Regions from separate parts of the Lysinibacillus sp. FSL M8-0134 genome, predicted to be linked through region 1. Evidence: riboswitches for the same ligand, from Rfam matches in the RefSeq annotation. Region 1 holds a riboswitch; each other region holds the start of a gene.
The links. Region 1 has a riboswitch for S-adenosylmethionine ahead of MKY49_RS12755 (Na+/H+ antiporter NhaC family protein). Riboswitches for the same ligand answer to the same signal wherever they lie in the genome.

Region 1 (7,878 bases):
GGAACCAATAATACGGTTTTCATTTTTTAGCATAGGGCTTTGAATGCGCCTACGAAGTAAAGAAATATTCGTTTCTAACGATTCAGTAAAGGCATCCTGTGGACCAATAACAGTTGATTCTGTTTCTGTGTTAGCAATTGCCCTGGTCGGTGCACTATAAGTATCAACACTTACTAATCCGTTCGTTTCATGAAAATATAAAAGCGTTTGCCCCGCATTTAATTTTTTGACAGCTTCACTAATTTTCTTTGAATCCACATATTCAGAAATTTGATGTATTTGTTTAATATTATTGGCTAAAGGGATATAAACCATCGTTTGAATGGTCATCTTTTCCACTAAAGAAGAAAAGTAAATAACCGTCACATCTCCTTCTTCAGTAGAAGTCATTTTAAATTTAACATCATCTACTTCGTAAGTTTCCTGTTTTAGTTTAGCAATTATTTGCCAAGCTGCTTCGTCCATCCAAACGATCCCCCTTTGCTCAATTTTCTTTTTAGTTTATCTGTTCTTCATGTAATTATGCTAAAAAATGAAAGCTATATATATAAATAAAATAAGAAAACCCATTGCCAATTAAGGCAACGGGCTTGAATTACGATGACATTTAAAATTTAACACATCTTACTAAACAATTTCTGAACAAATTTCTCTGAAATAAAAAAGAAAACCACTCTATAACAAGTGGTTTTCTTTCTTCATTCATTTAAGAATTAAAGTTTTACGATGTTAGCAGCTTGAGGTCCGCGTTGGCCTTCTTCTACTGTGAATTCAACTTTTTGGCCTTCTTCAAGTGATTTGAAACCTTCACCTTGGATTGCTGAGAAGTGAGCGAATACGTCTTGTCCGCCTTCTACTTCGATGAAGCCAAAACCTTTTTCTGCATTAAACCATTTTACTGTACCTTGTGTCATAATCAATGACCTCCATTTTAAACTTATTAAATAAAATCATAATACTTTAAAAAAAAACACATACTACAAAAAGTATTAATCAAAAAACGAATACTCTTTGTAATATGTGAATTCATTGTTTGTTTACGCACGATTTTATTAACTTAACTATATAACAAAAAATTATATTTGTCTAGTCCAAACGTAAATTTTTTTAAAATTGGTCTTGGAAACCAATTTGGTTAAAACCTTTGATCTTGTCTAATTAAAGTGATTTACTAAAAATTCACAACATAAAAGGGACATTTTTTTGTATAAGTAGCCTTTTTTTACACAAATTAATAGGGAGTGTATCGCACGCACTTATTTGGTTGTGACGCTAGTTGACCGTCACAGCCTCCCCATTTGTTACTTAGGGTCACTTTAAAGCCCGGTGACCCTAAATTATTTCTTCACCTGTTGAAGCAAAGAAAAAAGCATCTCTTTTAAAGATGCTTATTGAGACAATTCTTCAGATGAAGTTTTTTCAAACTCTAATATATGTCCATCTATTTTTGCTTTTTCTTGTTCCTCGATAAATTCTTCTTTTAGTTCATCAAGTCTGGAATTATGTGTTTTTTGATAACCCGGAAATAGATTGTAATCTACTGGTTTCCCCATAAGTTCACCTCTTATCTCAGTTTTTATTTTATTATAGGGTATATTGATATTTTCTGACAATTGTTTATACTCTTTTTGATTATATGGACTGACAAGACACTACAACTGAAGCCTTATAAATCATTGATAAATATACATAATGGCCTAGGAAAATATTATTTGAATACTATGATTTCATTAAACCTTTATTAATATAAATGTCACTATTAAAATAAAAACACTCATTTGACGTTTCTATAAAATAGGTGTTCGATTACCCCTCTCCCCTCTCCCCATATATGATGAAAAAATCTTAAGAAATCTTCATAAATATTCTCAATAATTATTAATAATTGCCATTTACAATAATGAAGGTCGACAGTCAACACATGTTTTATGTGTGTGGACCATGAACAGAATCAATTAGTTGGGAGCGTTTTATCTTGGGAGTAACAGAAATTATTATTAATATTCGAATTTTAATGTTGCCCGTCATCATTATTATTGGCATTGAGTTTTTGCTTATTGCCCTCTATTATTTCGTTTATTATAAAAAACAACCATCCGAACGAAAAAAACTAAGTATTACTAAAATGATGCTTGGCGCACTCTTCATTGGGTATATCGTATTTGTATGTGAGCTAACGATTATTGGACGTGGTTCTTCTCATTTCCTAGAGATGAATCTTCAACCATTCAGTGGTTATATCGATGCCTGGAAAAAATACTCGTTACGTGATCTTCAAAATTGTATTTTTAATATATTAATGTTTGTGCCGCTTGGGATTTTCTTACCCTTACTTTTCTCTAAATTTAAAGCTTTTAAGAGGCTTTTCCTTGTAGTCGTATGTGCTACACTTTCAATTGAAACATACCAAACACTTACAGGAGCAGGGATTTTCGAGCTTGATGACTTATTCAACAACTCACTTGGTGGGGTTATCGGATACCAATTATACAGACTAGGGGCTTCTATTGTTCATCACAAAAAAGTAAAAATAAAAAGTCTTGTTGGAACTTTGGCTATCCCTCTTATCATGGGATTGATTTTTATTGGGATGTCATTGGTATATGCTCAACAAGAATTTGGACATCTGCCAATAAACGCTTATACAAAATCCAATATGTCAGGTGTTCATGTATCTACTTCATTGCAATTAGACTCAAACCCTACTGTTGCGCCCGTTTATAAAAAAATTATTTATAATGAAGAAGTTGAAACATTGTTGCAAGATAAATTAGGGTTATCGGAGTTGAGTGCAAAGAATTATAAAGACGACCGAGAAATTTTATTGCAAGACAAAGCAGGTATGCAATATACATTATTTATAAGTTCAATGGGGAATTGGTCGTTAACAGCGAATAATTATTCGCAGCAAGCGACATCGACTGGTCAGGAACACTTGATTGATAAGGCGAAGGCATTGATGGACGAACTTTCTATCCTCCCTCAAGAAGCAGAGTTTTCTGTACTGGAAAACGGGGAATTTGAATGGAATCTTCCAGATCGTCCCGATTTAAATGTCGACTATTGGTATGGGGATGTAGTTCTTGATCTTACACAAGATGGACGTGCATATTCATTAGCCTATAATGTTCAAAGAAATCAATTTACACGGGAAGTAGATATCTTGTCCCCTGCTGAAGTATATGAGCAAATAAAGAATGGAGAATTTCCTCAAATAAAGTATAATGCACTCGTTACAGAAGAAGAGCTGGTTCTAAAAAAAGACGATCAGCTTGAAATTGAATTAATCGAGCTAACGTATATGTATGACACAAAAGGTTTCTATCAGCCAGTATACAACGTTTCTGGAACATTAAACGGAAACAACTGGTTTACACTAATACAGGCAAGAAAGTAATCCTTCTAAATCTAAACCATTACTTTAAGAGATGAAAAAGACCAGCTAAGCTAAAATTTTGCTTTGCTGGTCTTATTTGAGCTTTAGGCTTTCTTTTTTGAAGGGTATCCGATAGAAATAGCTATCATTCCGCAAATACCAATAAGAATGGGATAGATCGAGTATTGCAGCATACTTACTGGTGATATTTTGGCCACGCTTGCGGCAGCAAGGAATTGAGCCCCATACGGCAGAAGCCCTTGGACTGTACAGGAGAAAATATCTAATATACTTGCGGATTTTCTTGGCTCAATGTCATATTGTTCAGCAATATTTTTAGCAAGTGGCCCAGCAATTAATATCGCAATTGTATTATTAGCAGTAGATAAATTCGTTAAACCCACAAGGCTAGCAATGCCGAATTCAGCACCCTTTTTCGATTTAATTCTACTTGTCGCAAGGTGCAGCAAAAAGTCAATGCCTCCGTTAAACTTAATAACCTCTACCATTCCAGCTATTAATATGGCAAGAAAGGCGATTTCATACATACCGGACATGCCTTCTCCAATCGTTTGCAGAAGGCTCATCAAGTGATAGCTACCATCTACTAAGCCAACAGCACCTGCAAGGACAATCCCTAGTGCCAGCACAAGGAAAACATTCATCCCAGATAACGCTAAAATGATCACTAAAACATATGGTACAATTTTAACCCAATTATAGCTTACATGCGCCACTTGTGCTGTTTCACCCATTGAAATGATTGCTAAAATAATGCTCGTTACAATCGCTGCTGGCAATACAATCCAAAAATTAACCTTAAACTTATCCTTCATTTGTGCGCCTTGTGAACGTACGGCAGTAATGGTTGTATCTGAAATAAAGGATAAATTATCACCAAACATTGAGCCACCAACAACAGCCGCCATCACTAAAGCAATAGAAAGGTCTGTAAGATCACTTATTCCAACGCCTATTGGAGCTAATGCAACAATCGTTCCCACGGATGTACCCATTGAGAGGGAAATAAAACAGGCAATGATGAACAAGCCCACAACCAGTAAGTTTTGCGGAACGACCGATAAAGCAAAGTTAACAGTGGAATCTACTGCCCCCATACCTTTTGCAACCTCTGAAAAGGCCCCAGCCAAGAGAAAAATAATAACCATCATCATGACATTTAAATTCCCTGCACCTTGACAAAAAATATCAACTTTTTTCGTAAACGATTCTTTTCGATTCATGGCTAGAGCCACAGCACCTGCAATGGTGATAGCAACAATGACAGGAAAGGCATAAAAATCACCTGTAATAACCCCAGAACCAATAAATAATATCATAAAAACAACAAATGGGATCAGCGCCCATGGATTCTCTTTCTTCACTGTTTTACCTCCAAAAAAATTAAAATCAGCCTTTTTCCATAAAAAAAGGCCTCATCTTGAATGAACAAGAAGAGGCCTTATATTGAAAATACACCTCTTATCTATCAAGTCATTTCTTGCTGGATTTGGCACAGTAACTTAATGACTAAGTTCCGCTGCCGAGATTTCATCGGGCCAGTCCCTCCATCTCTCTTGATAAGAAGAAAAAATATTATTTTTTTGACACAATATTAAAAGATTAAAATAAAAAATTAATATTTGCAACAAGTTTTTTCTTTAACTTCTATACGTACATAGATTTTCCGATTAATCTTAGAAGAAATCTGCTTATTGTAGCTGATTTTGTGTATTACTGAATAACGCCGATAGCGGATATTCCATCTTGCTCCTCGGGTATTCATCCTGCTTCGCGAGTATTTCACCTTACTCCGTGGGTATTTCGCCTTGCTTCGCGGGTATTCAACCTTGCTTCGCGGGTATTCAGCCTTGCTCCGCGGGTATTTCGCCTTGCTTCGCGGGTATTCAACCTTGCTCCGCGGGTATTCAGCCTTGCTCCGCGGGTATTTCACCTTACTCCGCGGGTATTTGCCTGCTAAATAATAGAATATAATCCCAAGTCGCTTATTGTGCAACTAACAAAAAACCAGGTGCTCTTCTAAGAAGAACGCCTGGTTTTATTGTGAAAGTGAATCTTACTAACTTACTTAGTTTTGATTCGTTATAATACTACGCTAAGTTGAGGCAATGAACAAGTTAAAATATTTTCCAACAAAATTTTAGGGAATTTTTATGTTTTTTCGAGCATTTCAGGAACCCGTTTCAAAGGTATTAAATTTTGTAGTGCTCATTATTTTCGTTAAAGTAAGTAATAATAAAGTCCCGTAACTGTTGAACGGCAGCTGACGAAATGGAATTTTTTACCCAGGACAGACCTACTGTATACGTTGGATTCATATTAGCTATTTTTACAAAATGTAAATTGAACTTTCTACAAACCGATATGGGCAACAAGGCTACACCCTGTTCCAGCTGGATAATTTCTGCCAGAAGGGTTGAATCTACTTCATAGTTTTTGATAGGCATAAATCCCGCTCTTTCACAAAGTGACGTTGTAAAACGACTATATTCTGCATTGTTGGCTAAGGAAATAAAGGATTCATTTGCAAACTTAGCTAGAGCAACCTCTGACTGACCAGCCAATGGGTGATTAGAAGGCAACACAAGTACTACATCCTCTGCCACAAGCACACAGGTTTCAATTTCTTCATCAATGATTGGAGGGCCTGCTATGCCCAGATCAATATCCCCTCTCTTTAAATTTATACGTATATCATCCCTTGTCTCAATTCCCTGTTGAATTTTGGCATGAGGAAAATCATTAATATATTGACTAATTAGTCCAACGAGAAATCGTGTATTTGATATGGCTATTTTAACTGTACGAGCATTGATTTCATCAAGTGATTGAATATCCATTTTTGCATTTTCTAGTTCGATAAATACCTTATTAACATGCTTGAGCATAATCTGTCCTGCAGCACTTAATTCAATATTTCTTCCTTTTCTATGAAATAATTTTGTGCCTAGTTCATCCTCCAGACGTTTTATAGTCAAACTTAAGGATGGCTGTGCAATATTTAACTGTTGAGCCGCCTTCGAAATATGCTCTGTATTTGCTACTGTTTGAAAATACTTCAATTGTAAAAGTTCCATTTCGCTTAAGCCCCCTAATTCATTTATCTAAATAAATATATTTATATCTTATTATGTATTAGACACAATGTAAAATCCGCATTAAAGTAGTTATTGTAAGAAGACAAAGTTGAAAGAATGGTGGTTTTTCATGAGAAAAGATGAAGTAATGAGACAATTCACAACACCGTTGGATGCAGGTGCTTATCCCATTGGACCTTATCGCTTTTATAACCGTGAATATTTAAATATCGTCTATAAAACAGATATGGAAAAACTTAAGAAAATTGTTCCAGAACCATTGGAAGTGAAGGAGCCCTTTGTCAAATTTGAAATCATGAAAATGCCAGATGTAACAGGGCTAGGTTCTTATACAGAGTGTGGTCAGGTCATTCCTGTTAGCATGGATGGTGAAGAAGGTGATTATTTACATGCAATGTATGTTGATAGTTTCCCCGCCATTGCCTCTGGTAGAGAAATTGCTGCGTATCCTAAAAAATTAGGTAAGCCTAGTTTATTTGTAGATTCTGATACATTAGTTGGTCTCTTAGATTATGGTTCATTAAGAGTGGCTAATGCAACAATGGGATATAAACATTTCCCACTGGATCATCAAGAGGCACTGAAAGAAATTATCAAACCCAATTATATGTTGAAAAAGATGCCTGGTTATGATGGACGACCAAGAATTTGTGAGCTAGTGAGAAGTGAAATTACCGATATTAAAATACTGGGAGCATGGTCAGGTCCAGCGAGACTTGAACTTTTTGCCCATGCACTTGCCCCAATGGCTGATTTACCAGTGTTAGAAGTTGTATCAGCTTCCCATATTGTCACAGAACTATCGTTGGCATCACCTACTGTTGTCTACGATTATTTAACTGAAAAATAGAAAGAACACTAATCCATACATTATCTAATCAAGCAATGAAGCCGTATGGAACTATGCAGATGAAGCTATTGGAGAAACAACGTGACAAAATACAAATAGCTAAGCTTATTGAATAATTAAATAAACCAAGGAGGCATTTAGATGAGAATCGCCGTTTTAGGAGCAGGATCTTTAGGAACAATCGCTGGTGCATATATTGCTGCCGGTGGACAAGATGTCGAATTAATTGATGTTTATCAAGAACATGTAGACGAATTGAATCAATCAGGGGCAAAAATAACAGGAACTACTGACTTTCAAGTGAAAGTAAAAGCCATTACGCCTAAAAATATGTCAGGAACTTATGATTTAGTTTTACTGTTAACAAAACAATTGTATAATGACTCGGTTTTACAAGGCTTACTACCATTTTTAAATGAAACAAGTGTCGTTCTTTCTTTACAAAATGGGATTCCAGAAGAAAAAGTCGCTGCAATTGTAGGGCGAAATCGTGTGATTGCTGGATCAGTTGAGTTTGGTGCTACATTCATTCA
Region 2 (7,878 bases), 870 kb from region 1:
CATACCTGCTACAGGACCTGATTCAACTAGGTTAATTGGTAGCTCCATCGCTTTATCAAAGCTTGTTGTACCACCATTCGATTGCATAATTTTTAAATGATCTGTAATACCAATCGTGCTTAATTTCTCCTTTAAGCTTTTTAAATACGCATGTGCAATTGGCTTAACATAAGAATTTAATACAGTTGTATTTGTTCTTTCATACTCACGGTATTCTTTAATCGTTTCACTTGAAAGAGTGATAAATACATCTGGCCAAATTTTTAAGATTTCTTCTTTTAGCTGTTGCTCATGAATTGGATTTTTATAGCCATGAATCAATGAAATGGCTATCGCCTCTACACCCAATTCCTTAAATTTACGAACGATTTCACCGACTTCCTCGGTATTAAGCGCTTTCATAACATTTCCTTTAAAATCAATTCGCTCATCTATTTCTTGTCGTAAGTAACGCTCTACAAATGGTTCTGGCTTTTTATATTTAAAGTTATATAAGTCTGGTCGATTACCACGGGCAATTTCTATTACGTCACGGAAGCCTTTTGTTGTAATTAACCCGACTACGCCCCCTTTTCTTTCCGTCAGTGTATTAATAATAACAGTTGAACCATGAATAAAAGATTCAATTAGAGAATCCTCCGTAACATGACGTCCTAATACATTTAATATGCCATCCTCAAAGTGACCAGGTGTTGTATGTCCCTTATCAAAATGAAGATTACCTTTTTCATCTGTGAAAACTAGGTCGGTAAAAGTACCGCCAATATCTGTTGCGATTTTCAAGACTTCATCCCTCCGTGTTCCTATAATCGGAACAGTGTTCCGAATTAGAATTAAGTAAATTATATTTAAAAGAAAAAGAAAATTCAATGTATTTTTTAAATAAAAATTCATTTGACAATTATCTTCTATTGTAAAAATCCGCTCTTTCTTTCCAATAACATAGAACTATTGATAAAAAATACCAAACACATTTATATAAGGAAACTTCTCTTGTTTTTTTATGCAAAAAAAAGATCCTAGTTTTTTACTAGAATCTTAATGTTTCGAAAAAATAATTTTTATTCATGGATTTGCAGATGGAATACACTAATAAATGACAGAGTAAAAAATAATCTCTAGACGATTACCTTAGACATTGAAATGATTCCATTAGTAAGCTATCCAATTCATGATTTAAAGCCTAAAGGTTTGTGGGTCGTAAAAAACCCCGTAGAAGTTAGATTAGGGTCTAACTTCTACGGGGCAGTTAAATTTTTGAAAGGAGAGTAATGTTTGTTAGAACAATCCCACCGCATGTCCTTCGCTATCAACATTCATACGTAGCGCAGCCGGTGTTTTTGGTAAACCTGGCATTGTCATAATATCGCCTGTTAGACAAACTAAGAAGCCAGCACCAAGCTTTGGAATAACTTCACGAATGGTAATGGTAAAGCCTTCTGGACGACCGAGTAAACTTGGTTGGTCTGATAGGGAATACTGTGTTTTTGCCATACAAATCGGAAGAGAGTCCCAGCCAAATTTTTCGATTTGGGCGATTTGTTTTTTGGCTTGATCAGTAAATTGCACATCTTTCCCACCATAAACTTTTTGCACGATTGTAAGCACTTTTTCTTCAATAGACTCTGTGACATCATATAAAGGAGAGAAGTTGTTATCTTCTTCTAGCACAGCTAGTACTTGTTCAGCTAGAGCTAAACCACCTTTACCGCCTTCTTCCCAGACATTTGTACGTGCGATACGAACATCATTTTCTTGACACCAGTTAAGAACGGCTTCTAATTCAGCCTCTGTGTCCGTAATAAAACGATTTAATGCAATAATTGGTTCAACGCCAAATGTGCGAACTGTCTCCACATGTTTAGCTAAGTTTTCAATACCTTGTAAAAGGGCTTCGACATTTTCGCCAACAAGCGCTGTTTTCGGAACCCCACCATGCATTTTTAAGGCACGAATCGTAGCTACGATAACAACGGCACTTGGCTTAAAGCCAGCTTTCCGTGCTTTAATATTCATGAATTTTTCAGCACCTAAATCAGAGCCGAAGCCTGCCTCTGTCACCACGATATCCGCTAGCTTACGAGCTGTTTGTGTCGCCATAATGGAATTACAGCCGTGAGCGATATTGGCAAATGGACCACCATGAATAATGGCAGGTGTTCCTTCTAATGTTTGTACTAAGTTTGGCTTGAAGGCATCCTTTAATAATAAAGTAAGAGCACCTTCTACCTGTAAATCTCGTACAAAGACTGGCTCACGCTCGAATGTGTAGCCAATCACGATACTAGCGATGCGTTCACGTAGATCCTCAATACTTGTTGCTAAACAGAACACTGCCATGATTTCAGAGGCTACCGTAATATCAAAGCCGTCCTCACGAGGCATGCCTTGAACTGGTCCCCCTAAACCAACGACTACTTTACGTAGAGCACGATCATTTAAGTCCATTACACGTTTCCAAATAATGCGTCGTGGATCAATGTTTAATGCATTTCCTTGATGGATATGATTATCAATAAATGCGGATAAAGCATTGTTGGCTGTTGTAATCGCATGAAGGTCACCAGTGAAATGTAAATTAATATCCTCCATTGGTATTACTTGTGCGTAACCTCCGCCAGTTGCGCCACCTTTTACGCCCATTACTGGACCTAATGATGGTTCTCGTAAAGCGACCATCACCTTCTTATCTAATTGATGAAGGGCATCTGCTAGTCCTACAGTCACTGTCGACTTTCCTTCACCTGCTGGGGTCGGACTAATAGCAGACACTAATACTACTTTTGCATCCTCGCCCTGAGCTGTAATTTTTAATGGGTCAATCTTTGCTTTGTAGCGTCCATACTGCTCAAGAGCATCCTCTGGAATACCCGCAGCTTTGGCAATTTCCGTAATAGGTTTGATCACTGCTTGACTAGCGATTTCTAAATCTGATAATGGTTGATTTTTCGTTGTCATTTGGCATCCTACTTTCTATGTTGTTCATTTCCATTATAGTCTTAATTGTGAAAAAAAAGAAAGCCAGATATGCAAGCATTTCGACAATCAATTGACATCTTTGTTCAATTCATGTATGTTCTAAGAGAAAATGCAATTTTTTCACATTTTCTCAATGAGAGCACAACTTATTTAACTTTATTTTACATTCAAGCGCATTGGAGGCGAATGCTTATGCAACAGGGGATCGTAAAGTGGTTCAATAATGAAAAGGGTTATGGCTTTATTGAATGTGATGATGGAGAAGATGTATTTGTACATTTTACGGGCATCCAGGAGGAAGGCTTCCGTACACTTGAAGAAGGTCAAAAGGTATCATTTGATGTGGTAGAGGGTAATCGTGGACCTCAAGCATCAAATGTTGTGAAATTATAACGGTAATGGACTATTAGCTTAGTTCCAAATGGACAGCGGAGCAGGAATGAAATATTCCTTCATCCGCTTTTTTTATTACCAATGGTGGCCCTTTGCAAATTTGATACTAAGTATGTGAAGCATATAGCATGACAAAAGGGAATTACACTTGAAATAATTTCAAAAAAGCTCTAAGAAAACTGCGGAACGAAGGGCGGCACTCCTGCGGGAAAAGCGGAAAAGTCGAGATCCTGGACTGAGCGAAGCGAGGGAAGCAGCTCGACCTCACCCGCGGAAAGCGTCCGTCCATTGTGGAAATCAATAGCTTAGCTTTATTTCATTGTAAAAGAAAAAAGACTGTAGGCAAACTCAAAATTCATCGAGTTTGTCTACAGTCTGAATCCACTTCAGCATATGAAGTGGATCTTGTAATTATCGATTAATCCAATAAAAAGCGCCAGGACATACTAATGTTTCCTTTGTTCGATGAGGATCTTTTAATGTCACACCAAATGGCCCTTCTTTTATATGACCAAGTGTCATAGCTACTGCAACCTCTTCCTCATAAAAATCCAATCGCATATTCGGGAGCTGTAACGAGATGAACTGCTCATGTTGCACAGGCTCTGGTAGCTGCAATACCTCCTGCCATAAACGAACTGTTCTCTGTAAATCCTTGACATACAATTGGATTGATTCCATTGTAATCGCTTGTTTTGTATCAATAGCACCGCTTGTCACTAATTGTGACAGACGTTCCTCATCTTCCTCTGCCCATTCAATTAAAAATGGAAAATCAATGAGAAGATCTGGTTTGCCAAAATGGAGAAGCTTCCACTTCACAATAGTGCCATCAGGTCTTGTTCGACTGCAAGCATCCGGCCCATATACATCATAACCTAATGCTCGTAAGCGTTGACCCTCTTCCTCAATTTTTTGGGTACGCAAGGCAATTCGTGAAAATCCTTGGCGCTCTTGATCACGTTTAAACGTATAATGTAAGGAATATGGGTATTGTGCTGCCTGCTCAAATAAATCACGATCATAGATAGCAATTTGTTCAATATAGCTTAAGCCAAAGTAGCTTAACGTATTATAAGTCCCCCACATCGTGTGCTGCCCACCATTCACTGTGTGGACATTTCGTTTATTGAAGAAAACCTTTATATTTTCTGGTGATTCCACTTGGTGAACCAGGTGATCAAAATATAAAGTCATGGCAATTCCCCTTTCTTTCCCCATTACCTTTACCTGTATGTTTAATTGGTTTAAAATTTACTCAAGAAAAGGAGTTACTAGTAGGATATGAAAAAAAAGTTCATTTTACCTACTTACTCCGTGAACTAATTTATATTAATAAAGAGGTGATATTTGAATGACAGATCAAGTAGCTGCTTTTAAATTGGCATTAGGTAATTACCCTACAGGCGTTACAGTTGTCACAACAAGTCATGAAACAAAACCTATAGGCTTAACCGTCAATTCCTTTGCATCTGTTTCAATCGACCCGCTCCTTATTTTGTGGTCACTCGATAAAAATTCTCAGCTTCATTCTTATTTTACGAATGCTTCTCATTTCGCGGTCAATATTTTAGCAAGCGACCAAGAACATTTATGTACACTATTTGCCAGTAAAATCCCTGATCGTTTTGCACAGGCACAGTGGTCCACTTCATCTTTAGGTCTACCGATTTTACATGATACAGCAGCTATTTTACAATGTAAAACGTTTCAGCAAATAGATGCTGGCGACCATACCATTTTTATTGGGCATGTGCAAGACATTACAAACGGGCAAAAAGAACCGTTACTATACCATCGCCGTCATATTGGGCAAATACCAAAAAGCTTTTATAGTTAATTTTTTAGACAAAAAAAGGGCCACTTGTAAGCAAAGGAAATCCTTCATGCTTATTGGTGGCCTTTTGACATCGTTCAACTGAAATCAATGTTATTTTTTCTGCGGAAATCTCTGTTTTTCAAGCCTATTAATTTGCACAATAACACCATCTTGGATCGTAATATGCACTTCACCAAATTCAAGATTTTGAATTGCCTTGGCAATTGCCTCTAATTTTTTATCATCTACCTTTACTGATTGAGCCATACGATACACCCCTTCTTTTTCATTCTTGTTGTACAAAAGAGGCCAACGCATCAAACTGATTGATAGCCCCTCCTATCTCTCAGATACCATCTGTTGGATTTGGCACCTAACTTTTCGGTTGCCGAGGCTTCGTTGGGCCAAGTCCCTCCACCTCTCTTGATAAGAGTACTGCGTTTCTTGACAATAATTCTATAATTCTACTATACGAATGTCAATATAAAATATTAGAAAACCTAGCTGAATACTTTGTAATATCAATCTTCTACATTTGTATGAGTCGATATAAATGTATTTTATGCCAAATCAGTAGTAAATAGATGACTACTCTCAAACTTTTTAATTGGACCATTTTCTCAAAATGAGTTCAAGTGGACCTCGTTGATGGATAGTCCTCCACCATATCGAAAAAAACACACAGCCTAAAAAATAACAACATGCATAGAGCATTGAAAAAACGACTGTTAGATTATTCGATAAATCGAAAACTTCTAACACAGTGATGCCAATAAAGACATGGCCAACATAGTGTGTTAAGGACAATTGACCCGTTTTAATGATTGCTTCTATTACTTTATTTTTGAAAGTTTCTACAAAATACATACAACCTACTATTATCACAATAGCCGAAGCCGAATTTGATAGAACATACATTATATTTGGTGGAATCGGTCCTGTATCAAATAAATACAACGCACTATCATGATCTAAGAAATATTTTGTCGAGAAGTGAATAATCACCTTTGAAAAAATTTCTATAATCACTCCTAACAAGATACCTACCGTAACTAATTTCTTTCTTAATGCCCTATTGGTTAAATCTAAGGTACCTACAATCATCCCAATGAGAAAAAAAGATATCCATGGAAAAACGGGATGGTAGCCATTAAACAGTAAATTTCTCATAAAACCTTCTACCGTCCAAAAATCTATATACTCTAATAAAATATATTTTGGATGCCACCCAACTAGATAATTGAATTGGATTTGTAGCCATTGGGAAACGATTATCACCGCACTAATTGTAAAAAGCATGGTTTTCTTTGAAGTTGCTATCAACAAAGCTGCAAGAAACATATAAACACCGTAATAATGTAAAATATCTCCCGTCCATCCGACCACATATAAAACCATCCCAACAACAAACAAAAAAAGAGCTCGCTTCCATAAAGTTAACTTACTTTGGCGAATAAGAATTGGGTCCTTTGCTTCCCTTGCTTTCCGCGTCATCAGCGCAGTCCCTATTCCTGCTAGAATGACAAATAGTGCAGAGGCGCGCCCCTCAAAAAGACTTTGCAATTGAATGAGCCATTGTGAACCATTGGCAGTTGAACCTGAAATAACGCCAAAGTTTACAATAAACATACCTAACATTGCTAATGCTCTTGCAAAATCTAAGCCCTCAATACGACGATGACCAAGTTGCTTATTCATCTTTTCCCCCTTGAATGACGCTATGTACTGCCTCCCTCCAAATAGCCTTATAGTTCAATTGACTACCAGTTAACATAAAATTGCCAATATTATCATAGAGCATGGCTAACATGTGGGCTTTCGCTTCTATGTTGGCATTTTCATCTAGCACCTCTAGTTGCACTGCGTATTGTAAAATATCATAAAATCTTGCTAAATAATCTGATTGAAGCTCTAATAACTGTTGCATGTAGTGGTCGTCGCGAGCGGCTAATAACAAATACTGACTAAATATTTTATTAAAATAAGGATCTTTGTCCTGTTCATCAATTGACTTATAGCCAATCTTCAGTAATTTCTCAATGAAATTGCTTGGAGATAGCTCCTTGTAATCAACAACGATATCATATTGAATTTCTTTATAAAGTTCCTCAAACAAAAAAGAAATTAATTGATCCTTTGATTGAAAATAGTAATAAATAGCTGGTTTTGATATGCCGACCTCTGCTGCAATCATAGCTAAGCTCGTTTTCTCAAATCCTTTTTCTGCAAACATCACATAGGCAACTTCTAAAATTTTTTGAAAGGTTTGTTCTCTATTTCCCATAAGGGCCTCCTTTTTTTACCGACCGTTAAGTAAATAATATACGAAGATCCAATTTTTCACAACAAAAAAACTGTGCAGAAGTAAACCCTCTCCACAGTTCTCCTTTTAATCCCCCTGTAAACAGTCCATTAGAGCTTGAGCTGTCTGTTGCTTACCCATCACCTTGATCGGCTGCCCTTCAGCAGGCACAATCCAATGAGGCTCGTCCCCACCATATAAAGATTGTGAGCTGTTAGCTACCATAAATTGTGCATTGGCTGTTTCCATGCGTAGTTTTGCACGAGCAAGCAAAAATTCCTCATCATTCGTCGCTTCCAGCTTAAAGCCTACTAACGTTACATTTGGTTGCCAGCCTTTGATTTGACCTAAAACTTTTGGTGCCTTTTTAAAATGAATAATCGGT
Region 3 (7,878 bases), on a different contig from region 1:
ATGCACGTAAACAGAGTGCTCCATTGTATATTGGTAACCGGGATATGGACGGAATTGACTGTAGGTAGCAAAGCCAGCGATCATCCCATTTTCCTCGAAAACAAGCAAAGGATTTCCTAGTGCCTGCTGCTCCTTAAACCACTGCATTTTTTCATCCAAAGATTGTATTTCATATCGATAGACTGCCTTGCTTGTTAAAATAATATCATTATAGATGTCCAAAACTTCAGGTATATCTTGTTCTTCCATGAATCGAATCATGTTGCTCACTTCCTTAACGAAATTGGTCACACATTCAATGTTTAAAAATAATCATCAGCAGAATGTTATTATATTACACCCTTAAACATTAAAATAGCGAGCATCAGGATGAGCAAAAACAATCGCAGATACAGATGCTTCCGGCTCCATCATAAATCCTTCAGTTAAATGAACACCAATATCTTCAGGCTTTAATAAGCCAAACAGCTTCTCTTGATCTTCCAAATTAGGGCAGGCAGGGTAACCGAATGAAAAACGTTGCCCTTGATATTTTGCTGCAAACCGATCTCTCATCGTGAAATCTGTCGCGTCAGGGAAGCCCCATTGGTCACGAATTTCTTGATGCATACGTTCAGCAAAGCCCTCTGCTAATTCTAGTGCAGTCGATTGTAGTGCATGGCTTTCGAGGAATTTACCGTCCTCTTTTAACTGGCGTGCTGTAGCCATCACTCCTTTTCCTGCAGTTACTACCATGAGTGCAATATAGTCCATTTCACCGCTTTCTACTGTTTTTAAGAAGTCAGCAAGACATAAAAATGGTTCTACCTGCTGGCGCGGGAAAGTAAAACGTTCAATTTCTGTTTTACTATCAGCAGGATCATAAACAACGACATCATCCCCATCCGCTTGGGCAGGGAAAAATTGATACAAACCTGAAGGCTTTAATAAATCACTTTTCAAATAATCATCTACTAATTCTTTTAGCTCTGTAGCTCTAGAATCTCCCGCTTCAAGCAGTTGATGAACTTGCCCTTTCAAGCCTAAATGATGTCCTAGCAATGTCCGCATATTAACATATGGATATAAATGTGATACAGCATATTCTTTTTTTACATGGCGACGTAAATCTGCTGGTAAATATACAGCTGCTTCTTTGACTGTTCGTGCAGGTTTTATCGTTACCTCTTTTACAGGACGAGCAGCTCGTTTTTCATCTGCCTCTAAACGTTTTTGGCGAGATTCTGCGATTTCAGCTAAGAAATTGGCACGTGTCCCCTCTCCCATTAAAAGATTGGCCTGCTCTAGGCCTTGCATTGCATCTTTTGAATAAATTACAGGACCATCATATTCATCTGCTATTTTTGTTTCAGTAAAGCGTCGAGAAAGTGCCGCTCCACCCACTAAAATAGGTACATCAATACCTGCCTCTTTGAAATCTTGAGCAGTAATGACCATCTGTTGCGCTGATTTTACTAGCAAACCCGATAATCCGATAAAGTCTGGTTTTTCCTTGCGAATGGCTTCAATTAATTGGGCAGGGGTTACTTTAATGCCTAGATCTACAACCTTATAGCCATTATTACTTAATATAATATCCACAAGGTTCTTCCCAATATCGTGCACATCTCCTTTGACGGTAGCAAGTACCATTTTCCCTTTCCCAGCACTCTCTTCATTCTTCTCCATGAATTGCTCTAAATGGGCAACGGCAGCCTTCATCACACCCGCTGATTGTAAAACCTCTGCTACAATGAGTTGATTATCATTAAATAATCGACCTACCTCAGCCATACCTTCCATTAAAGGACCATTAATGATATCAAGAGGTGTCTCAAAGATTTCACGGGCTGCATCTAAATCCTCTATTAGTCCTTCCTTCGTACCCTCTAGAATATAGTAAGCTAAACGACCCTCAACCGTTTTTGGTATATCGGCTTCCGTTTTTTCCTTCTTTTTGTCACGATAGAAGTCTGTGAATACGGCTAAGGTTTCATCATTTGTATTAAACAGCAAGTCATTAGCTAGCTTTATTTCCTCTTCAGGAATGGAAGCATATCGCTCTAGCTTCTCTGTATTAACAATAGCGTAATCCAAACCAGCAATTGTACAATGATAGAGATACACAGCATTCAGTACTTCTCGGCCCACTGGCGGTAAGCCAAACGAGATATTACTTACACCTAGAACTGTTAATGTTTGCGGCATTTTTTCTTTGATTAGTCGAATCCCTTCAATGGTTTCGAGAGCAGATCCAATATACTGCTCATCTCCAGTTCCTACTGGGAACATCAATGGGTCAAAAATAATATCTTCTGGTGCAATACCCCATTTTTCAGTTAAAAGTTGATAGGAACGTTCAGCAATTTCAAGCTTACGATGACGATCAACCGCCATACCTTTTTCATCAATTGTACCAACAACTAATGACGCACCGTATTTTTTCACAAGTGGTAATACGGCATCAAATCGCTCCTCGCCATCTTCCAGATTAATAGAGTTAATAATGGCTTTCCCTTGCGAAAATTTTAGCGCCTCCTCGATGACTTTTTCATCTGTTGAGTCAATCACAAGAGGAACCTTCACTTTTTTCACCACCTCCTGCATAAAGCCACGCATATCTTCTAATTCATCACGATCTGGGTTTGCTAAACAAATATCAATAACATGGGCACCATTTTTAACTTGCGCACGTGCAATCTCTGCTGCTTCCTCAAACTTTCCATCAATGATTAAATTTTTAAATTTTCGGGAGCCGATAACATTCGTTCTTTCTCCAATAAATAATGGACGCATGGAATCGTCATACAATAATGGTTCGATACCAGATACCGCATGACCATGCGTTTTTTCTGGTAATTGTCGTGGTTTTTCACCTTTTAAAACTTCACGAATAGCTGCAATATGTGCTGGAGTTGTTCCACAGCAACCACCTACAATATTAAGCCAACCCTTTTCTGCAAAGCCTTTTAATTTTTGCGATAAAGATTCTGGCGATTCATGGTAACAGCCTTCTTCATCAGGTAAGCCAGCATTTGGATAACAACTTATATAGCCTGTTGAAAGCTCTGCTAATGAACGAATATGATCCGTCATAAACTCTGGTCCTGTCGCACAGTTTAAGCCAACTGATAATGGTTTAATATGCTCAATAGATATATAAAAGGCATCAATCGTTTGTCCTGCGAGTGTCGTACCCATCGGTTCAATTGTTCCCGAAATCATAACGGGAAGTTCCTTGCCAGTTGCCGCGAAAGCACGTGTTACCCCTAATGTGCCGGCTTTAACATTCAGCATATCCTGACTTGTTTCCAATAACAGCACATCTGCTCCTGCCTCAATTAAGGCCTTCGCTTGGATAAAGAAATTTTCCTCGAGCTCATCAAATGTAATACCGCCAGTTACGGATAATGTTTTTGTTGTTGGTCCCATAGCTCCAGCTACAAATCGCGGCCAATCCGATGTTGTAAATTTATCCACCGCTTGGCGAGCAATTTCAACTGCACGTTTATTAATCTCTTCCGCTTTTGCACCCAGATCGTATTCATTTAACACAAGAGGAGTTCCACCAAATGTATTCGTACAAATGATATCTGCGCCAGCCTCTAAATATTTAAGATGAATTTTCTCTATAACATCAGGTCTAGTAAGCACAAGATTTTCATTACACCCATCGAGCTCCTCTCCACCAAAATCATCTGCCGATAAGTTTTCATTTTGTAGCATTGTTCCCATTGCGCCATCAAGAATTAAAATACGTTTCTCTAATTGCTCTTCAATCAAGTGCTTAGCCATGTATACTTACTCCTTTTTTTTGTTCATCCAATTGCTCAATATATTTCATCAACTCTAGTGTCACATCATAGCGTAAAAAAGGTGTAATAAGGTAAATACCATTAAAATATTGCGCAGCCACCTCTACTAATTCCCTTGCAATGGCAATACCCTCAGCTGTTGCACGTTCTTTATCTTCACCACAAGCCTTCATTCTTGCTAAGGCATCTTCTGATAATTTGATGCCAGGCACCTCGTGGTGTAAAAACTCTGCACTTTTATAACTCGTAACGGGCATAATCCCAATATATATCGGTGCTTGTAGATGCTTTGTTGCCTCGTAAATTTCCACAATTTTTTCCTTCGTATACACTGGCTGTGAAATAAAATAATCTGCACCATGTTCGATTTTCTTTTCTAAACGTGCCACAGCACGGTCTAACACACGAACGTTTGGATTAAATGCAGCAGCCACTGAAAAATTTGCTTTTTTTCGAAGGGGTTTACCAGAGAAAGAGACCCCTTCATTTAACTGCTTAATTAATTGGATTAGCTCCATCGAGGAGACATCATAAACGCTTGTCGCACCTGGGAAGTCCCCAACTTTTGTTGGATCACCCGTAACAGCTAAGACATCGTGAATTCCTAAAGCATTTAATCCCATTAAATGTGATTGCAGACCGATTAAATTACGATCTCGACATGTAATATGTGTTAGAGGACGTACGCCATGTGTATTCTTCAACAATGCTCCCATTGCAATATTGCTAATACGAGGAGAGGCTAGAGAATTGTCTGCCATCATGACTACATCTGCGCCAGCATCATACAATTGTTTTGCTCCTTCAAGGAATCCATCAATTTCTAAATGTCTAGGTGTATCCAGCTCTACAATGACAGATCGTTCACGTTTTACTTTTTCATGAAGAGGCTCATACTTAGGAGGCTCTGCTTCTCGAACGACCTCAATCTTTTCAGGTTTCGCATGCTTTTCATGAACGGGTGATAACTCCTCTAAATATTTTTTTGCTGCCGCTATATGCTTTGGTGTCGTACCACAGCAGCCCCCAATCAAGCGTACCCCTTGATCACGTAGTTCTACTGCTGCTCGACCAAAATAATCAGCCTCCGATTCATAAACGACACGCCCATCTTCTAAGTCAAGAAGTGAAGCGTTCGGATAAGCTGACATAAATGCCTTTTCAGGAAGTTCTACGCCTTCAAATGCTTGTATTGTATGATGTGGGCCTAGCCGGCAATTGACACCAACGATATCTGCACCAAGTGTTTCTAGCTCATGCAAAGCATTATTTAAAGACATTCCATTTTGTAAAACACCAGGCTCATGCATAGATACTTGTGCAATAAGTGGTAACATTGTTTTTGCACGTAACATTTTTAATGTTGCAGTTAATTCTTCAAAATCATAATAGGTTTCAAGTAAGAGGCCATCTGGATTTCCTGCAAGTAAAACACTTGCTTGTTCCTCTACAGTCGCTAATATTTCCTCTAGTGTTGCATCACTTTTTCGGATACCACGAATACCTCCTATTGTCCCTAAAACAAATTGACCTCCATCTGCAGCTGCTCGCTTAGCAATTGTAATAGCTGCTTCATTAAATTGTTGAACGCGTGATTCTAATCCATAGCGAGCTAATTTGATGGCATTTGCACCGTACGTATTCGTTTGAATGATGTCAGCACCAGCCGCAATATATTCTCTATGAATCTTTTCAATTAACTCTGGTCTCTGCACATTCATTTCCTCATGGCAATATTCCAATCCATAGCCATAAAGAACTGTGCCTATTGCACCATCCGCCGTCAATACATGCGTGTTTAACTTCTCAAGCAATCCCATAAAACTAGCCTCTCTTCCTATGTCTCTGTATAATAAAAAGCCTTCTTTCATAAAAAAGAAGGCTTTAACGATTCAGCATTGTTGTTCCTTCTCATCTTCGACTCAACGGTCTTCTGGATTTAGCACCTGACAATAAGTTGGTTGCTGAAGCTTCAATGGGCCAGTCCCTCTGCTTCTCTTGATAAGAATTAAGTATGAATTTTTTAAATAATTAAAAGAATCATATCGTTTACTGACGAATGAGTCAAGAGTATTTCACGTAACAAAGTAATTTTTAACTTAAAATCTTAGAAACTGGATAGTTCCTCTGCAAGCTCCTCACCAATTTTTTTCCCATTTTGAATGCAAGCTCCGATACCTACACCAAAATATGAACAGCCTGCTATAGCTAAATTTGGATAGTTTTTGTTCAGTTCCTGAAGCAACCCTTGTAACGCTTCTCTGTGAGCTAAGTCGTATTTAGGCATTTGATCAATCCATTTTGTTACATTTACTACGGTTGGATCCTCTTCTATTCCCAAGCTCTTTCGAACATCCTCTAAAGCAACGGTTGCCAATTCTTCATCAGTCATGGCACGTAGTTGTTCATACGCTGGGTTAATACTCTTATAGAAGAGTCGTACAAGTAATTTATTGTCTCTCGATGTATGCTTCCATTTACGACTTGTCCAAGTTGCTGCATTACAAGTAACGTTAGAATTATGAGAGACAATATAGCCCGTTCCATCTGCTGGCAATTTCGCGTCTGGTACATCGAAGCCTAAGTATATGGTAATGGCTGACGCAGTAGTAAATTGATTAAAATAACGGTTTAATGATTCGTCCTTCATGAGGCTTTGAACAGCTTCATTCGGTAGTGCAAGCACAACATAATCTGCTCCGATATTTTCACCATTTACTAATGAAATTGTATAGCGGTCTTCCTGTTTTTGAACATGTAAAGTAGCGACACCCTTGATAATTTCAACATTGGTTAATGTTTGCTCAAGTCGATCGATTAAAGAAGTTAAACCATTTTTAAATGATATAAATTTTTTATTGGCAGCTTTAACAAATTGCTCACGGTTCGCATCAAAACCTTTAATGATACTTCCATAATCATTCTTATAATCAATTAAATACGGTAAAGTAGAAGCAATTGAAAGCTGATGTAAATCACCTGAATACACACCTGCTAGAACTGGTGCAATTTGGTTTTTTACTAGTTCCTCTCCTAAATAGTAGGTTAAGAACTCGCCAATTGAACTTTCCTTTGTAAAGCCTTTGTTTGGTAATGTCAAATCCTTTAATGCTTCCTGCTTTCCTTGCTCTGATATTAATGTGCTTTCCTCTAAGGATGCCAAGCTCATTGGAATACCAAATGTAGAATCAGCTGGAATAGCATGTAGTTCATTATTTGTGTAAATATAAGAAATGCCGGTTTCGTTATAAACTAGATTATCTTCAAAATCAAGCTCCTGCACTAGCTCCATAACACCTTTATGGCGAGCGACAATAGAATCAGCACCTGTTTCCATAATAAATCCTTCTTCATACGCCGAATGTAACTTACCACCTAGATATGTATTTTTCTCTACAAGTACTAGACGAACATCTAGATTATTCTCCTTCACTTGACGTTGTAAGTAATGCATTGTGCATAATCCTGTAATTCCGCCACCTAATACAACAACTGTTTTCATATAAACCGCCCCTATTATTAGTTCTTTCTACAGTATAAACCTATTTTCATTGAAAATTGCATTCAACCCTTTACAAATTTAGCAAAAATAGAGCTATCCCTTTAGGAGATAGCTCTAGCCAACATATATATTAATAGGTACTATAGTGTTAATTACGCCTAATACATTGTAGTAAATACTAACCGTCTATACTTTTAAATTTTGCGCAAAGGTCGCTAATTTTTCTGCCGAATTCGTTACTTCTGTAAATGATGTCCCTAACTCACCTAATATACCTACGATTGCTTGTATTTTTGTTGCCATGCAATCATTTTGTTCTTTTGCTTCAGTCATGGCATCTAGTATACTCGTAAACTGGCCTTCTGTTTGCAACATATTTTCCTCACCAGACGCTACTTCTCCTTGAATATTCGTCAAAGAATACTCTAATTTCTCAGTCCGTTCGCTTGTTTTTTTCAATAACAAAGCAACCGCTGTTACCGATTCTTTTGTTTGAATAGATAACTTTCGAACTTCGTCTGCTACTACACTAAATCCTTTTCCAGCCTCTCCAGCTCGAGCCGCTTCAATAGCTGCATTCAA
Region 4 (7,878 bases), 860 kb from region 1:
TACACATGCCCCATTGCCAGTTTTAAAGGAAAAGTTTGAAGCTGCTTTAGCGCAAGAAGGTGTAGTTGGTTTGTCCATTGCTACACGTCCGGACTGTTTACCAGATGATGTCGTAGAATACTTAGCTGAATTAAATGAGCGTACGTATTTATGGATTGAGCTTGGCCTTCAAACTGTTCATGAAAAAACTGCCAATCTTATTAACCGCGCCCATGATTATGCAACCTATGTAGAAGGTGTTGAAAAATTGCGCAAACATGGGATACGTGTTTGCTCACATATTATTAACGGCCTGCCTTTAGAGGACTATGACATGATGATGGAAACCGCACGAGAAGTGGCAAAGCTAGATGTCCAAGGTATTAAAATCCACTTACTTCACCTATTAAAAGGAACACCTATGGTAAAGCAATACGAAAAAGGGATGCTAGAATTTTTAGATCAGGATGTTTACACAAAGCTAGTCGCTGATCAATTAGAAATTTTACCACCTGACATGGTTATTCATCGCATTACAGGCGATGGACCGATTGATTTAATGATTGGGCCAATGTGGAGTGTCAATAAATGGGAAGTGTTGAATGGTATTGATGCCGAGCTTGAACGTCGTGGCAGTTGGCAAGGGAAGTTTTATAAGGCTGAGGTTACAAAATGAAATTACAACGTGTTTTACAGTATGCCCAGCGGCTATTAAAGGATAGTATAGCAGAGGGAGATACGGTGGTTGATGCGACGGCAGGAAATGGCCATGATACCCTCTTTTTAGCACAGCTAGTCGGAGATAAAGGACAAGTATATGCCTTTGATGTTCAAAAGGAGGCAGTGGACGCTACACTCCATCGTCTATTAGATCACGGTTTAGAGCACCGCGCTCTTGTATTAAACAAAGGACATGAGGAAGTATCAAACTTTGTACACAAGCCAGTAGCGGCAGCCATCTTTAATCTTGGCTATTTACCTGGTAGCAACCATGATATTATTACCCAACCAACTACTACAATACAGGCTATCGAGGATTTGCTAAAGCTTTTGAAAGTTGGAGGGTTAATTGTCCTAGTCATTTATCATGGTCATCCTGGTGGAAAGGAAGAGCGAGATAGTGTTATTGACTATGTCAGTAAGCTTCCACAAAAATATGTACATGTCTTAAAATATGAATTCCTCAATCAGCAGAATGATCCACCATTTGTTATTGCGTTAGAGAAAATGAAAGAATATCCTATTTAATACGATCAGGTACAAGAAAAAAGGCGATTAATTAGTTTAATAGAAACTAGTTAATCGCCTTCCTCTTTAACTATTTATTTTTTCGTTTTTCATTATAGTCAATCCAGAAATCTGCACCTTTAATTCCTAGTTTACGAGGATCAAAGACAGGGTCTTTTCCTTCTTTTTTCTGTTTCTCATAATCTTTTAGTGCAACAATTGCTGGCTTCATAATAATTAAAATGGCAAGTACGTTAATCCAAACCATGAGACCAAGGCCCACATCTCCCATTGCCCATGCTAGACCCGAAGTACGAACTGTACCATAGAATGCTGCAATTAAAATAGCAATTTTTGCTATCCAAATAAATACCTTTTCTGTGTTACCTCTAAATAAATAAGCGACATTTGTTTCAGCAATGTAGTAGTAAGCCATAATTGTTGTAAAGGCAAAGAAGAATAACGCAATAGCTACAAATGGAGCACCAAAGCCTGGTAATGATGAATCAACCGCATATTGTGTATACGCAGCACCCGCTTCAATACTTTTTGCAAATGTCATTTGTTCATCGCCAGCTAATCCACCATTATTAAATTCCCCAATATGGATAAATGGATCTGTTCCTTCCGCTGCCTTTTCATCTTGTACATTGTACATCCCTGTAAATAAAATCATAAATGCCGTAGCAGAACAAATTAATAAAGTATCAATGTACACAGAAGCTGCTTGAACAATCCCTTGCTTAGCTGGATGCGATACTTCGGCTGCTGCTGCAGGGTGAGCCCCTGTTCCTTGGCCAGCTTCATTGGAGTAAATTCCACGTTTAACACCCCAAGCAATGGCAGAACCAATAATACCTCCAAAAATCTCTTGAGCACCAAAGGCACTTGAGAAAATTAATGCAAATACTGAAGGTACTTCAGAGATATTCATAACAATAATGATAATAGCCATAATGATGTATGCTAATGCCATAAACGGTACAATGATTTGAGCTGCATTTGCAATGGATTTAACGCCCCCGATAATAATTGCGCCTAATAAAACGACAATAATAAGACCTGTGATCCAAGTATCCAAACCGAAAGCGTTTTCAACAGCGCCTGCAATAGCATTTGACTGTACACCAGGCATTAAGATTAACATCGCAATCAAAGCAGCCACTGCAAAAATAACTGCAAACCATTTTTGGCCCATTCCTTTTTCTATGTAAAAGGCCGGTCCACCACGATATTCAGTATCTTTCTCTTCTTTATAGATTTGAGCTAATGTTGACTCTACATACGCGGTTGCCGCACCAATGAAAGCAATTGCCCACATCCAAAAGACAGCACCGGGTCCTCCCATTCCAATCGCTGTCGCAGTACCGGCAATATTACCTGTACCTACACGTCCTGATAGTGCTATCGACATGGCTTGGAAAGACGAAATTCCTTTGTCCGATTTTTCCCCTTTAAACATTAAAACAAACATATCTTTAATATGCCTTACTTGTAGGAACCTTGTAATGATTGAGAAAAACAACCCAATCAACAAGATACCATAAATAAACCACGGTCCCCATAATATCCCATTTAACTTCTCCACAATTACATCCATTTTACCCCTCCAATTTAAAATACCTTACTTTAAGTCATTATAGTATTACACTTTTCTGAAAATTACAATATTATTTTTAAGTAACAATATTTAAGTAAGTAACCTAGTAAATGGAAGGGTATAAAACTATTTAATTATATAACCAATTCTTCTTAGCGCATTATTAATAAAATCTCGAATATACATAAAAATCTCTTCACGCTCTACTTCATGAAATAAATTATGATAACAATTTTCCCATTCTTTGAACTGAAACTCTGTGAATTCTTGTTGATGAAGCCAATTACGAGTTTGTCGAGTTTCAGTAATCTTATCTTTCTCAGCAGTCATGATGAGCATCGGCATATTCGGGAATTCACCTTTAGGTAGCAGCACTAAATTTTTCATCATTTGCTGCAGCTCCCGATACCATTTCACTGACACGACAGACATGAATGGTATATCATCTTTCATCTCTTCTCTACCTTCAACACTTCGCGTTAATTTTTCTAAATTAATATCGTGTGTCATTTTAACATTAGCTGTTAAAGCACTTAAACTCGTTAAAGCATTCGATAATTTACCTGGTAATAGCTTTAATTGCAACCAAGGTGATGTCAAGATAATGCCAGCACATTCATATTGCTTCTTTTGCATTGTATGGAGAATTAATGTTGCTCCAAGACCATGACCTATTAAAAAGGTTGGTAAATTATATGAAAAAGCATTTTCAATTAGATTTCTTGTATACTTATTGTACAATTTGAAGTCCTCATCATGGACACGAGCAAACCTTGCATTAATACCATGATTAGGTAAATCCCCCATGACTATGTGGAAGCCTTCCATTCTTAATTTCTCTATAAGCCATGCATACCAACGGTGATTTTCATAAGCACCATGAAGAATAGCAATCACAGCCTTTGCTTGTCCATCAGCTTCCCATTTCCACATTCACATAGTCCTCCTAAAAAATAATTACACTTTGATTATATCGAAATAAATGCCACATTTTAATTTTATATTTCCATAAAGTTGCGTATTTGATACGATAATACTACATTATAGAAAGAAAAGAGGCGATTTTCATGATTTATCCATTCAAAGATAAAACGCCAAAGATCGATCCGTCTGTTTTCATTGCTGATTATGCAACCGTTACGGGCGATGTAACAATTGGTGCTGAAACAACAATTTGGTTTAATACAGTCATTCGTGGGGATGTCTCACCAACAATTATTGGTAAACGTGTTAGCATCCAAGATCTTTGTTGCTTACATCAAAGCCCAAAATATCCACTTATTATTGAAGATGAGGTTACAGTCGGACACCAAGTCACTTTACATAGTTGTACAATTCGCAAAAATGCTTTAATTGGTATGGGCTCCATTATATTAGACGGTGCAGAAATTGGAGAGGGTGCATTTATTGGAGCAGGAAGCCTCGTACCTCCAGGTAAGGTCATTCCTCCGAATAGTTTAGCATTAGGTCGCCCAGCCAAAGTTGTCCGTGAATTAAATGCTGAAGACAAAGAGGATATGGAACGTATCGTACGTGAATACGTAGAAAAAGGTCAATATTATAAATCCCTTCAGAAGTAACCAATCATACACAAAAATTCAATACTAACGAAAAAAATCCCTCGCGTGGCCGTGACCATTTCTTGTTCACGAGCCAGTGCGAGGTTTTTTTGAAAAAATAAAAGGGGCAACATTGCCCCCTTGCATATTAGTACACTAGAATAACGTTCTAACGACTTCATTACTTTAGTTCAATAGTTTACAGATGTGCTTTTTCTCGAAGTGCATCAGCTTTATCGATTTGTTCCCATGGCACATTTAAGTCAGTGCGGCCAAAATGACCATATGCTGCAGTTTGTTTATAGATCGGACGGCGTAGATCCAGCATTTTAATTATACCTGCTGGGCGTAGATCAAATAGTTCACGAACCCATTCTACGATTTCACTTTCTTTCACTCTGCCTGTACCAAATGTATCGACAGCAATGGAAACAGGTTGTGCAACACCAATCGCATAGGCAAGTTGTACCTCAGCGCGGTCTGCTAATCCAGCTGCTACAATATTTTTCGCTACATAACGTGCTGCATAAGCTGCTGAACGGTCTACCTTTGTCGCATCCTTACCTGAGAATGCTCCACCACCATGACGCGCGTAACCACCGTATGTATCAACAATGATTTTACGTCCTGTTAACCCAGCATCTCCTTTTGGTCCACCGATTACAAAACGGCCAGTTGGGTTGATGAAATATTTCGTGTTAGCATCTAATAATTCACTTGGCACAACAGGTCCAATAACAAATTCTTTTAAATCTGCTTGAATTTGATCCAGTGTTGCCTCTTCATCATGCTGTGTTGAAATAACAATAGTATCCACACGTACTGGTACATTATTGTCATCATATTCAATCGTTACTTGAGTTTTACCATCAGGACGTAAATACGCTAATTCTCCTGATTTACGTACTTCTGTTAAACGACGTGCTAATTTGTGTGCTAAACTAATTGGTAGTGGCATTAACTCTGGTGTTTCATTACATGCGTAACCAAACATTAGACCTTGGTCACCAGCACCAATAGCTTCAATATCAGCATCTGTCATTGAGCCTTCACGCGCTTCTAATGCTTGGTCAACACCTTGTGCAATATCCGGTGATTGTTCACCAATAGCCACAAGCACGGCTAAGTTTTCAGCATCAAAGCCATATTTACCGCGTGTATAGCCTATTTCGGCTACAGTATCACGAACGATACCTTTAATATCTACATAAGTAGAAGTTGTAATTTCTCCTGCTACTAATACTAATCCTGTTGTTACAGTAGTTTCACACGCTACACGTGCATTTGGATCTTCTGCTAAAATAGCATCTAAAATGGCATCCGAGATTTGGTCACAAATTTTATCTGGATGTCCTTCTGTTACACTCTCTGATGTAAACAGTCGACGGTTTGTCATTTGGTTTTCCTCCTATTACTTTTACGAAAAGTAGTTGTGTATGAATACGGTACTCATTACCCATGTCAAGTCCGCTCCTAAGGATTGAACTCTCAAGCCGTTACTGCTGCTTTTAACACGAGGATTTCGAAAGATCCGTCATTATAATAAGGAAAGAACTACATATACTTACCTTTACATTCATTTTAAACAATAAAAAAATCCTTTACTCACGTTACTTTACATGAGGAAAGGAATAATGACTTCGTAACCTTTCACTCTTATCGTTCAAGGGATGTTCCCTTGCATCAGGTTGGCACCAACGCATGTCGTGAAATGATTCATGCAGGTTGCCGGGTTTCACAGGGCCTGACCCTCCACCAGCTCGGGATAAGAGTATCCGTTCAATTGTATGTTACTGAAAAGGTCGAACGTTGTCAAATATTTTCTAATGTATTACTGTATAGAAAGGAAGGAACTGATTAAACAAAAACTTTTCATACTTGGATGATGATGTAAATAGAAGCAAATTAATCCCTACAACATACCTAGCATCTTGTGGTAACATATGTGTGGCTCAATTTTTATGCCTAATTACAGTAGGATTGATTGGATTCTACTCGAAAAACATTATTTTTTGTCAGTTTATTGAAAAGTGATAAAAACTCTAAAATAATTTCTTAATTAGTATAGATTATTTAAGCAATTGTGTTATACTATTTTTGAAATTAAGAAAAAATCCCTCTAAATCAAGGGAATACTATAAAAAAGGATGGTATTTAATCGATGAATTCAGTAGAAATTGCAAACGAACTGAAGGAATTATTAAACGGCGGTAACATTAATGTTCAACTTTCAGTACCACAATTAGCAGAAAAAGCTACATCTCGTGGTGAAGCAATGTTAACAGTAGATGGCGCAGTTCGTGCAGAAACTGGCAAATACACTGGTCGTTCACCTAAAGATAAATATACGGTAGAAGAAGAAAGCACAAAAGATCAAATTGACTGGGGTAAAGTCAACCAACCTATTTCTTCTGAAGTGTTCGATAACCTATATGTAAAAGTAATAAAATATTTAAAAGAACGTGACGAGTTATTCGTATTCAAAGGCTTTGCAGGTGCTGACAAAGATTCTCAATTAAGCATTCAAGTGATTAATGAATACGCTTGGCACAATCTTTTTGCTCATCAATTATTTATCCGTCCAACTAAAGAAGAATTAGCTTCTCATGTTGCAGACTTCACAGTTATCTCTGCTCCTAACTTTAAAGCAGATCCTGCAGTTGATGGTACATCTTCTGAAACATTCATCATTGTATCACTTGAAAAGAAAATTATTTTAATTGGTGGTACTGAGTATGCTGGTGAAATGAAAAAATCTATTTTCGGTATCATGAACTACTTATTACCACAACAAGGAATCCTTTCAATGCACTGTTCAGCAAACGTTGGTGAAGCTGGCGATGTGGCATTATTCTTCGGTCTATCTGGTACTGGTAAAACGACTTTATCTGCTGACCCAGATCGTAAGCTTATCGGTGACGATGAACATGGCTGGTCTGATAATGGAGTGTTCAACATTGAGGGTGGTTGCTATGCAAAAACAATCAACCTTTCTGCTGAAAAAGAACCAGAAATCTACAATGCAATCCGCTTCGGTTCTGTTTTAGAAAACGTAGCTGTTGACCCAGAAACTCGTATTTGTGATTATGATGATGGTTCATTAACAGAAAACACACGTGTTGCTTATCCAATCCAATACATCGAAAATATTGTTGATCCATCTGTTGCAGGTCATCCAAAAACTATCATCTTCTTAACAGCTGATGCGTTTGGCGTATTACCTCCAATCAGTAAATTAACAAAAGAGCAAGCAATGTACCACTTCCTAAGCGGTTTCACTTCTAAACTTGCTGGAACTGAACGTGGTGTAACAGAACCAGAACCAGTATTCTCTACTTGCTTCGGTTCTCCATTCCTTCCACTTCCTGCAACAGTGTATGCAGAAATGTTAGGTCAAAAGATTGACGAGCACGGCGCACAAGTATTCCTAGTAAACACTGGTTGGACTGGTGGCGAATATGGTACAGGTAGCCGTATGAAGCTTTCTTACACACGCACAATGGTACGTGCAGC

Region 2: linked by a shared signal. The riboswitch ahead of MKY49_RS07885 (YezD family protein) and the one ahead of MKY49_RS12755 (Na+/H+ antiporter NhaC family protein) in region 1 are both predicted to bind S-adenosylmethionine.
Region 3: linked by a shared signal. The riboswitch ahead of MKY49_RS19950 (bifunctional homocysteine S-methyltransferase/methylenetetrahydrofolate reductase) and the one ahead of MKY49_RS12755 (Na+/H+ antiporter NhaC family protein) in region 1 are both predicted to bind S-adenosylmethionine.
Region 4: linked by a shared signal. The riboswitch ahead of metK (methionine adenosyltransferase) and the one ahead of MKY49_RS12755 (Na+/H+ antiporter NhaC family protein) in region 1 are both predicted to bind S-adenosylmethionine.

The regions. Positions count from the first base shown of each region.
Region 1 is NZ_JBBPAJ010000001.1:2,476,169-2,484,046, forward strand. It holds gene MKY49_RS12735 (spore germination protein) at 1-465, opposite strand, end outside; gene MKY49_RS12740 (cold-shock protein) at 714-914, opposite strand; gene MKY49_RS12745 (hypothetical protein) at 1,389-1,553, opposite strand; gene MKY49_RS12750 (VanZ family protein) at 1,976-3,397, shown strand; gene MKY49_RS12755 (Na+/H+ antiporter NhaC family protein) at 3,481-4,716, opposite strand; SAM riboswitch class I at 4,856-4,963, opposite strand; gene MKY49_RS12760 (LysR family transcriptional regulator) at 5,590-6,474, opposite strand; gene MKY49_RS12765 (acetoacetate decarboxylase) at 6,605-7,345, shown strand; gene MKY49_RS12770 (ketopantoate reductase family protein) at 7,487-7,878, shown strand, end outside.
Region 2 is NZ_JBBPAJ010000001.1:1,602,606-1,610,483, reverse strand. It holds gene MKY49_RS07910 (hydantoinase/oxoprolinase family protein) at 1-783, opposite strand, end outside; gene MKY49_RS07905 (formate--tetrahydrofolate ligase) at 1,279-2,958, opposite strand; gene MKY49_RS07900 (cold-shock protein) at 3,172-3,372, shown strand; gene MKY49_RS07895 (VOC family protein) at 3,784-4,569, opposite strand; gene MKY49_RS07890 (flavin reductase family protein) at 4,727-5,212, shown strand; gene MKY49_RS07885 (YezD family protein) at 5,303-5,458, opposite strand; SAM riboswitch class I at 5,528-5,624, opposite strand; gene MKY49_RS07880 (DUF418 domain-containing protein) at 5,795-6,889, opposite strand; gene MKY49_RS07875 (TetR/AcrR family transcriptional regulator) at 6,882-7,475, opposite strand; gene MKY49_RS07870 (phosphopantothenoylcysteine decarboxylase domain-containing protein) at 7,581-7,878, opposite strand, start outside.
Region 3 is NZ_JBBPAJ010000002.1:20,889-28,766, forward strand. It holds gene MKY49_RS19940 (GNAT family N-acetyltransferase) at 1-261, opposite strand, end outside; gene metH (methionine synthase) at 343-3,774, opposite strand; gene MKY49_RS19950 (bifunctional homocysteine S-methyltransferase/methylenetetrahydrofolate reductase) at 3,767-5,614, opposite strand; SAM riboswitch class I at 5,703-5,802, opposite strand; gene MKY49_RS19955 (protoporphyrinogen oxidase) at 5,902-7,296, opposite strand; gene MKY49_RS19960 (globin-coupled sensor protein) at 7,483-7,878, opposite strand, start outside.
Region 4 is NZ_JBBPAJ010000001.1:3,334,937-3,342,814, forward strand. It holds gene MKY49_RS16895 (TIGR01212 family radical SAM protein) at 1-655, shown strand, start outside; gene MKY49_RS16900 (tRNA (mnm(5)s(2)U34)-methyltransferase) at 652-1,227, shown strand; gene MKY49_RS16905 (alanine/glycine:cation symporter family protein) at 1,298-2,806, opposite strand; gene MKY49_RS16910 (alpha/beta hydrolase) at 2,933-3,739, opposite strand; gene MKY49_RS16915 (gamma carbonic anhydrase) at 3,874-4,386, shown strand; gene metK (methionine adenosyltransferase) at 4,565-5,761, opposite strand; SAM riboswitch class I at 6,019-6,137, opposite strand; gene pckA (phosphoenolpyruvate carboxykinase (ATP)) at 6,527-7,878, shown strand, end outside.